2 regions of the Ochrobactrum sp. Marseille-Q0166 genome follow, and region 1 is predicted to be linked to the other one. Evidence: predicted binding sites of a transcription regulator. Region 1 holds the regulator's gene; the other holds the start of a gene.

Region 1 (4,423 bases):
AAATACCGCCAAGCGTTGCGGTGAAGATGCCAGTGACGATGGCAACCGATGGTCCGAAGCCGAGTGTCAGACCTTTGGCTGCACCTACGACCGTATAGGCGGACATGCCGACAGCATCAAACCAGAGCAGCAGCCGGTAGCGCGATTCAACAAGATGTGCGGTAAAGTAAACAAGCATTGCTGCTGACGTTCCTGCCAGCAGATAGAAAGGCTCAATAACCCAGAAGACTGGCGCACCCAGAAGCAGATCGCGAATAGTCCCCCCACCGATGCCTGTTATATTGGCAAGGAAGATGAAGCCGATAATATCGAGCTGACGGCGCGAGGCAGCAAGTGCGCCTGTCGCAGCGAAAACAAAAACGCCTGCAAAATTTGCAAAATCAAAGACCGTCACGCGCAGGCCTCCCGGCTTCTATTGAGCCTATACTTAAATTTGAGGAATAAACATAAAAAGAAAGAGCGGCGAGGCTGCTCGCCGCTCTTTCTCCGATGTTTGGAACCAAAGCATTTCCAGCAAAAGTGCGAAGCGGTTTTGCGTAGGATAATGCGTAAAAACAAAAAGATGGAATGGTTGCAACGACTCCGTTTAACCGGAGCTGCTCCAAGCGTCTTTTTATTCGGCATTCCCCTCAGGTGTAGTATCTGCTGCAACCTTCGGGCCACCCTTGGAAACACCGACCATCGCCGGGCGCAGCACACGATCACCAATCGCGTAGCCTGCCTGAACAACCTGAACGACGGTATTGTTTGGCAGCTCCGGATTAGGAACTTCAAACATCGCCTGATGGAAGTTCGGGTCGAACTTCTGACCTTCCGGATCAAGCTTCGTTACGCCGTGGCGTTCCAATGCCTGCAGCATCGCGCGCTCGGTCATTTCCACGCCTTCGGCGAGTGATTTCAGATTTGCGTCACTTTCCAGCGCATCTGCCGGAATCGCATCCTGTGCGCGGCGCAAATTGTCAGATACTGAAAGCATGTCACGGGCAAAGTTGGTGACTGCATAGGTGCGAGCGTCCTGTACATCACGCTGGGTGCGTTTGCGCAGGTTCTCCATTTCGGCAACCAGACGCAGCATCTGGTCTTTCAGTTCAGCATTGTCTGCTTCGAGCGCTGCAATGGTGTTGGCAGCAAGGTTCTCAGCATCAACCTCATCTTTTTCGACCTCAGCGCGGGCTTCAGCCTTGCGGCTTTTTAGAAAATCGTCGGCAGCACGCTTCAGCGCATCACGATCACGAGGATTGTTGATATCGCGCTGCTCAAGATCGGGGGTTTCAGGTGTGTTTTTTTCATCAGCCATTTTGTGTCTTCCGTCTTGAAATATGTTTAGGCCGGATATCGAGTTTCGCGGCGTTAAAATCAAGGTCTAATTTCCGGGCCTTGGTAAGTCTGACAACTTAACGCAGCAATCGCGATACGATTTGTGCCGTATAATCGACCATTGGCACGATACGCGCGTAATTAAGTCGGGTCGGGCCGATGACGCCAAGTGCACCAACCACCCGTTGTTCACTATCGCGATAGGGTGCCACCACTAACGATGAACCCGAAAGTGAAAATAATTTATTTTCGGAACCGATAAAGATGCGCACACCAGAACCCGATTCAGCCAGATCGAGCAGCTGGATCATACCATCCTTGGTTTCGAGGTCATCAAAAAGATGGCGCAGCCGCTCAATGTCGTCCTGTGCATGAATGTTCTCAAGCAGATTGGCACGACCGCGTACGATAAGCCGGGCAGGCTGATCCGAACCAGCACCACTCCAAACAGCAATGCCTTGCTCTACCAGTTCTTGTGAGAGTTGGTCGAGCTCCTGTCGTGTCTCTTGCGAAAGCTTTTCCAACTCAGATTTTGCTTCAGACAGGGTGTATCCATGAATATGCGCATTGAGAAAGTTTGATGCTTCGACCAATTGCGACGTCGAAATTCCGACCGGCAGATTGATAACGCGGTTTTCAACATCCCCGTTCTGCATCACGAGAACGGCCAGAGCGCGAGTAGGCTCCAAACGCACGAATTCAATATGTTTGAGCGCGCCCTCGGTCTTTGTGGCAAGCACAAGGCCTGCACCGCGCGACAAGCCAGAGAGAACCTGGCTGGCTTCTGTCAGAACGCTTTCGACCGAATTGTTCATGCCAGCTGAACGCACCTGTGCTTCAATGGAAGAGCGTTCATCAGGGCGCAGATCACCCACTTCCATGAAAGCATCGACAAAGAAACGCAGGCCAATCTGTGTCGGCAGGCGTCCGGCAGAAATATGCGGAGCATAAATGAGGCCGAGTTGCTCCAGATCGCTCATCACATTACGGATCGTGGCGGGCGAAAGACTGTGCGGCAGCAGGCGCGAGAGGTTGCGGGAGCCGACCGGATCGCCATCATTGAGGTAGCTGTCAACGATCAGTCGGAAAATATCGCGTGACCGCTGGTCAAGCGAATTAAGCAATTGATGTTCCGGCGACTTGATCATGGTCTCAATGCGAACCCTTGAATTTACAGACTATAAATATAAGCGAGCAACCCAACGCGTCAAAGGCTTTGCGCTCATAATGACACTTCTCTCAACATCTCTCTTGAAGGATCATGCGAAATTCCTTTCCATTCGAGCGCGACAAGCCTAAAAAGCCGCAACGAAAAACGAATTGAGGAAATACGATGCGTCCATCCAAGCGCGCTGCTGATGAAATGCGTGCCGTCTCTTTTGAGCGCGGCGTCTCCAAACACGCCGAAGGTTCGTGCCTTGTGAAGTTTGGTGACACCCATGTTCTTTGCACGGCAAGCTTAGAGGAAAAGGTGCCGGGCTGGATGCGCAATTCCGGCAAAGGCTGGGTCACCGCAGAATATGGCATGCTGCCACGCTCCACCGGCGATCGTATGCGCCGTGAAGCAGCGGCTGGCAAGCAGGGTGGTCGCACGCAGGAAATTCAGCGTCTGATTGGCCGTTCATTGCGCGCTGTCGTTGATCTTCAGGCATTGGGCGAATATCAGATCACGGTTGACTGCGACGTCATTCAGGCTGACGGTGGCACGCGTACGGCTTCTATCACTGGCGGTTTCATTGCGCTGCATGATTGCCTGCGTTGGATGGAAGCACGCCAGATGATCCGCATTGAAAAAGTGCTCAAAGACCATATCGCGGCCATTTCCTGCGGTATCTATGAAGGCCAGCCTGTGCTTGATCTCGATTATGCTGAAGATTCGGCTGCTGAAACCGACAGCAATTTCGTGATGACCGGCAAGGGCGGCATTGTAGAAATTCAGGGCACGGCTGAAGGAACACCATTCTCTGAAGAAGAGTTTGCAGCCCTCATGAAACTTGCTCGCAACGGTATTAATCAGCTCGTCGAGTTGCAGAAAGCAGCTCTTGCCTGATAGTTAGGGCCTTCTTTTATTCACGAGAGGGCCGAAGCTGTGCAAGCATCCCGCATTCTTGAAACCGCGCTCTATGTCCGTGATGTTGCCGAAGCGATTGAATTTTATCGCGACATTATCGGGCTTGAGCCGGTGGGCAAGGTGAGTGAACGAAATGCATTCTTCCACTGTGGCGACGGAATCTTGCTGTTGTTTAAAGCGGAAGAAACGCTGAAACCAGTGGCATCCGGATCGTTGCCGGTTCCATCACATGGAACGTCTGGTCCGGGGCACGTGTGTTTTGCGGCCACGCGTCATGAGATCGATGACTGGCGCAACCATCTCGAAAAGCACGATATTGCTATCGAGGCTGATTTCGAATGGCCCAATGGCGCGCGTTCGATTTATTTTCGCGATCCCTCCGGCAATTCGCTGGAATTCGCCGAGCCGAAACTTTGGAGCTAAAGCATGATCCCGAAAAGTGGGAAGCCAACTTCGGATAAGATCATGCGTAAAAAGGTAGAACTGAAATGAGAAACCTCGAAAAAGGCAAACTGATCGTCGCATCGCACAATGCTGGCAAATTGCGCGAATTCGACGGGCTGCTCGCCCCGTTTGGCTTTGAGGTCAGTTCTGTTGCAGCTCTCGGCCTGCCGGAGCCGGAAGAAACCGGCACGACATTTGAGCAGAACGCCTATATCAAAGCGCTCGCTGCGGCAAAGGGCACTGGTTTGCCGTCTCTGTCTGATGATTCCGGCCTGATGGTTGATGCGCTGGATGGCGATCCGGGCGTTTACACGGCTGACTGGGCAGAGACCAAAGACGGCACGCGCGATTTCAATATGGCGATGCGCAAGGTCGAAGATCTTCTGCAGGAAAAGGGTGCTCTCACGCCTGCCGAGCGCAAGGCGCGCTTTGTATCCGTAATCTGCCTTGCATGGCCCGATGGCGAAGCACAATATTATCGCGGCGAAGTGGAAGGCACGCTGATCTGGCCTCCGCGTGGCGATATCGGCTTCGGTTATGATCCGGTCTTCAAGCCGGATGGCTATGAAAAGACTTTTGGTGAAATGACTG
Region 2 (4,423 bases), on a different contig from region 1:
ATCGGCAGTTCTTTGCGCATATGATTATCCATCTGATTGTCTGTTCAGGTAATCATAGTGCGCAAAAACAGTGCGACAAGCAGGATTGCAAGCGTTTGCGAAGTTCCACAGCTTGTCGATAACGATTGAGTTGAGGCGTGCGCACTTCAATTCAGAGCCCGCTTCCTGACGACTGCCAGATAATCCGGGAATAGAATATAGATGACAGTCTTGAACGTCGTGAATAACATCTCAAGCGCGACGGATTTATATCCAGAACTGTTTTCCTGACTATAGCATACTCAAAGTGGAATATGCGTTGACGGAATTGGCAAGTTATCTTCTCAGGCTGAATCGTATTGTGGGGAGTGGGCAATCGCCAAAAAGGCCTATGTCATGACGCCCAACGGGTCGAAGCTGAAAACAGCGAATAACAGTTATAAACTAAAAAGTGGAAAGGCAGGCGTAAGCCTGCCTTTCCTGTTGCCTGAGACAAGACTTCCAAGTGCGGGGGCAATTAGGAAGTCTATCCAGTATCACACAGCGATTGATCACGAACTGCGCAGAATGTAAATCAGAAAATTCTAAAATACATTGGCTATCTACGTAAAAGCTCAATTTAGGTGAATTTTCTATAAATCATAAAGAGTTACGCAATATGAAAAAGGCGACCTAAAGGCCGCCTTTTCCAAGATAATTGGGTCTTTGGATTTCTTAGAAATCCATGCCACCCATACCACCCATACCGCCAGGCATGCCAGCAGGAGCTGCATCCTTCTTAGGCAGTTCAGCGATCATAGCTTCAGTCGTGATCAGGAGACCAGCAACCGATGCTGCGTTCTGCAGAGCGGTGCGAACAACCTTAACCGGGTCAACAACGCCAGCCTTGATCAGGTCACCGAATTCGCCATTCGCTGTGTTGTAGCCATAGGTTTCCGAAGCGTTTTCAAGAATCTTGCCAACGATCACGGAAGCTTCTTCACCAGCATTGGTCGTGATCTGGCGAGCCGGAGCCTGCAGAGCGCGACGAACGATGTTGATACCAGCTTCCTGGTCAGGGTTTGCACCCTTGGCCGAAATCTGAGCCGAAGCGCGGAGCAGAGCAGTACCACCACCAGCAACGATACCTTCTTCAACCGCAGCGCGGGTTGCGTTCAGGGCGTCGTCAACGCGGTCCTTCTTTTCCTTAACTTCGATTTCCGTTGCACCGCCGACGCGGATCACGGCAACGCCACCAGCGAGCTTGGCAAGGCGTTCCTGAAGCTTTTCACGGTCGTAGTCAGAAGTGGTTTCTTCGACCTGCTGCTTGATCTGCGAAACGCGAGCATCGATTTCAGCCTTCTGGCCTGCACCGTCAACGATCGTGGTGTTTTCTTTCGAGATTGAAACCTTCTTCGCACGACCGAGCATGTCGAGCGTAACGGTTTCGAGCTTGATACCGAGATCTTCGGAGATAACCTGACCGCCGGTGAGGATCGCGATGTCTTCGAGCATTGCCTTGCGGCGATCACCAAAGCCAGGAGCCTTAACAGCAGCGATCTTCAGGCCGCCACGCAGCTTGTTGACAACGAGCGTTGCAAGCGCTTCGCCTTCAACGTCTTCTGCGATGATGACGAGTGGCTTCGAGGTCTGAACAACAGCTTCGAGCACTGGCAGAAGAGCCTGCAGGTTCGAAAGCTTCTTTTCGTGCAGAAGGATGTAAGCGTCTTCGAGGTCAGCAACCATCTTGTCTGGGTTGGTGACGAAGTATGGCGACAGGTAGCCGCGGTCGAACTGCATGCCTTCAACGACTTCGAGTTCGGTTTCAGCGGTCTTGGCTTCTTCAACCGTGATCACGCCTTCGTTGCCGACTTTCTGCATCGCTTCAGCAATCATCTTGCCGATTTCGGCTTCGCCGTTAGCGGAGATCGTGCCAACCTGAGCGACTTCTTCCGAAGTGTTGATCTTCTTGGCTTTGCCGAGAAGGTTTGCAACAACTTCTGTTACTGCGAGGTCGATGCCGCGCTTCAGGTCCATCGGGTTCATGCCGGCAGCAACAGCTTTTGCGCCTTCCTGAACGATAGCCTGACCGAGAACGGTCGCAGTGGTCGTGCCGTCACCAGCAGTGTCGTTGGTCTTCGAAGCCACTTCGCGCAGCATCTGTGCGCCCATGTTTTCGAACTTGTCTTCGAGTTCGATTTCCTTGGCAACCGATACGCCGTCCTTGGTGATGCGCGGAGCGCCGAAGGACTTGTCGATAACAACATTACGACCCTTAGGGCCGAGCGTTACCTTAACAGCGTCAGCGAGGATATCGACGCCGCGCAGCATCTTTTCGCGCGCAGTGCGACCGAATTTTACGTCTTTTGCAGCCATTTTACTCTCCTGGGAAATGTCCCGGTCAGATTATGGTGAATTAATATTCAAGCAGAAACTAATCTTTGGCTTCGCCTAGCCGGCGCGAGCCAGAAGGGATTAGCCAACGATGCCCAGAATGTCGGATTCTTTCATGATCAGCAGATCTTCGCCGCCGATCTTGACTTCGGTGCCCGACCATTTGCCGAACAGAACCTTGTCGCCAGCTTTCACTTCGAGGGCGATCAGCTTGCCAGCTTCGTCACGAGCGCCAGCGCCAACAGCGACGATTTCGCCTTCCTGCGGCTTTTCTTTAGCGGTGTCCGGGATGATGATCCCGCCAGCAGTCTTAGCTTCCGATTCAACGCGACGAACGACGACGCGGTCATGAAGCGGGCGGAACTTGATATCAGCCATGGTATAACCCTTGGTGTTATAGACGTTGAACCCTGTTTACGGATCGAACCGATCCGAACTTGTTAGCACTCGATCTGTCTGAGTGCTAACGTGCCCAAGAGATAGAAGTGGTCCTATTCATTGTCAAGGATCGTTGCCGTTTTTTGACAGGGCAGAAAATAAATTTTTCTCAACAGGGCACGGTGCGCATGAAATATGCTGTTGCGTCGGCCCTTCCATTCAATGTGGGGACTATATAGTTGTTGGGCAAGAAGGAGCGGGAAATTGCTGCCCCCACGCGGTTATCTTCAGGAAACATTGTGTTTGGTTAACAGAATTGTTTGATCTGGGCGGAGAAAGCTTCAAGCCGGGTGACATGAAGGCTTGCGTCTTGTAGAGGAACCACGCGATACATTCGTTTACGAGCGTAGCTGCCGGACAATAGTGATATTGAGGAAAATGATGAAACTGCCTGAACGCCTGGACGATTTGACGGATGGATATGATGCAATCTTCTGCGATGTCTGGGGTGTTTTGCATAATGGCGTGGAGGCTTTCGCCCCGGCAGTTGCAGCCCTGAAACGGGCGCGCGCCAAAGGCATTACGGTTATTCTTGTGACCAATGCACCGCGCCCGTTTGGCAGCGTTATTGCGCAGATGACACTGCTGGGTGTCCCGGAAGACGCCTATGACCGCGTGGTAACGTCCGGTGATGTGACCCGTGATCTTATCATCGAAGGCCCGCGCAAAGTTTTTCATATCGGCAGCGAACGGGAACTCGCGATCTATGAGGGGCTGGATGTTGAGCTGGTGGAAGAGTTTGAAGCATCGGGTGTCGTTTGTACCGGTCTTTATGACGATGAAACCGAAACGCCAGAAAACTATGCGGATTTGCTCCAACGCCTCCGCTCGCGCAATTTGCCTTTCATCTGCGCAAATCCCGACATTATGGTTGAGCGCGGTCCGCGTCTCATATGGTGCGCTGGTGCGCTGGCCCGTGAGTATGGTCAGCTTGGTGGCCGTACACTGATTGCCGGCAAGCCACATCGTCCGATTTATGAAGCGGCGTCAAAGGCGGTCGAGGAAATTCGTGGTCAGCCCGTTGATAAGTCCCGAATTCTGGGTATCGGCGATGGTGTGCTTACAGACGTAAAGGGCGCTGCGGATTACGGTCTCGACGTGCTCTATATTTCCGGTGGCGTTCATGCCGCAGATTATACTACGGACGGAACAGTCGATTTCGAGAGAATGGACGCTTTCCTGAAGAAGCACGGAAACGCGCCGGTTGCCGCGCTTTACGCGCTCGTCTGATAATTGCTCGAGAACAAGCCGATCATGACAAAGCCAGTTTTTCAGCGCCTTTCAGAAACAGACAAATTGCCACAATCACTGCGCGATTGCGTGGTGGCGATTGGTAATTTTGATGGTGTGCATCGCGGCCACCAGGCCGTGTTGGAACGGGCGCTGGAGCTGGCACAGATGGATGGACTGCCGGCTGTCGTTCTGACTTTCGAGCCGCATCCACGCAGCTTTTTCAAGCCGGACGAACCTGTTGAGCGTCTGACGGATGCCGCCGAAAAAGCTGAAATTCTGCGTCTCATGGGGTTTCATGCGGTAGTTGAACAACCGTTTACGGGTGATTTTTCGGCGCTCTCGGCTGAAGACTTCGTTCGCACTATTCTGGTGGACCGTTTGCAAGCCAATTGCGTGGTAA

Evidence for each region. Region 1 encodes HrcA, which represses chaperone genes, less so after heat shock. Its sites were predicted from a motif close to GTTAGCACTCNCNNNNNGNGAGTGCTAAC; they were not measured.
Region 2: the regulator HrcA is predicted to act here: its motif matches at 2,792-2,820, upstream of groES (co-chaperone GroES).

The regions. Positions count from the first base shown of each region.
Region 1 is NZ_JACJUO010000001.1:67,392-71,814, reverse strand. It holds gene H5024_RS00340 (trimeric intracellular cation channel family protein) at 1-394, opposite strand, end outside; gene grpE (nucleotide exchange factor GrpE) at 614-1,297, opposite strand; gene hrcA (heat-inducible transcriptional repressor HrcA) at 1,395-2,465, opposite strand; gene rph (ribonuclease PH) at 2,651-3,367, shown strand; gene H5024_RS00320 (VOC family protein) at 3,407-3,811, shown strand; gene rdgB (RdgB/HAM1 family non-canonical purine NTP pyrophosphatase) at 3,877-4,423, shown strand, end outside.
Region 2 is NZ_JACJUO010000002.1:228,567-232,989, reverse strand. It holds gene H5024_RS12225 (hypothetical protein) at 1-20, opposite strand, end outside; gene groL (chaperonin GroEL) at 694-2,334, opposite strand; gene groES (co-chaperone GroES) at 2,434-2,730, opposite strand; gene H5024_RS12210 (TIGR01459 family HAD-type hydrolase) at 3,172-4,020, shown strand; gene H5024_RS12205 (bifunctional riboflavin kinase/FAD synthetase) at 4,045-4,423, shown strand, end outside.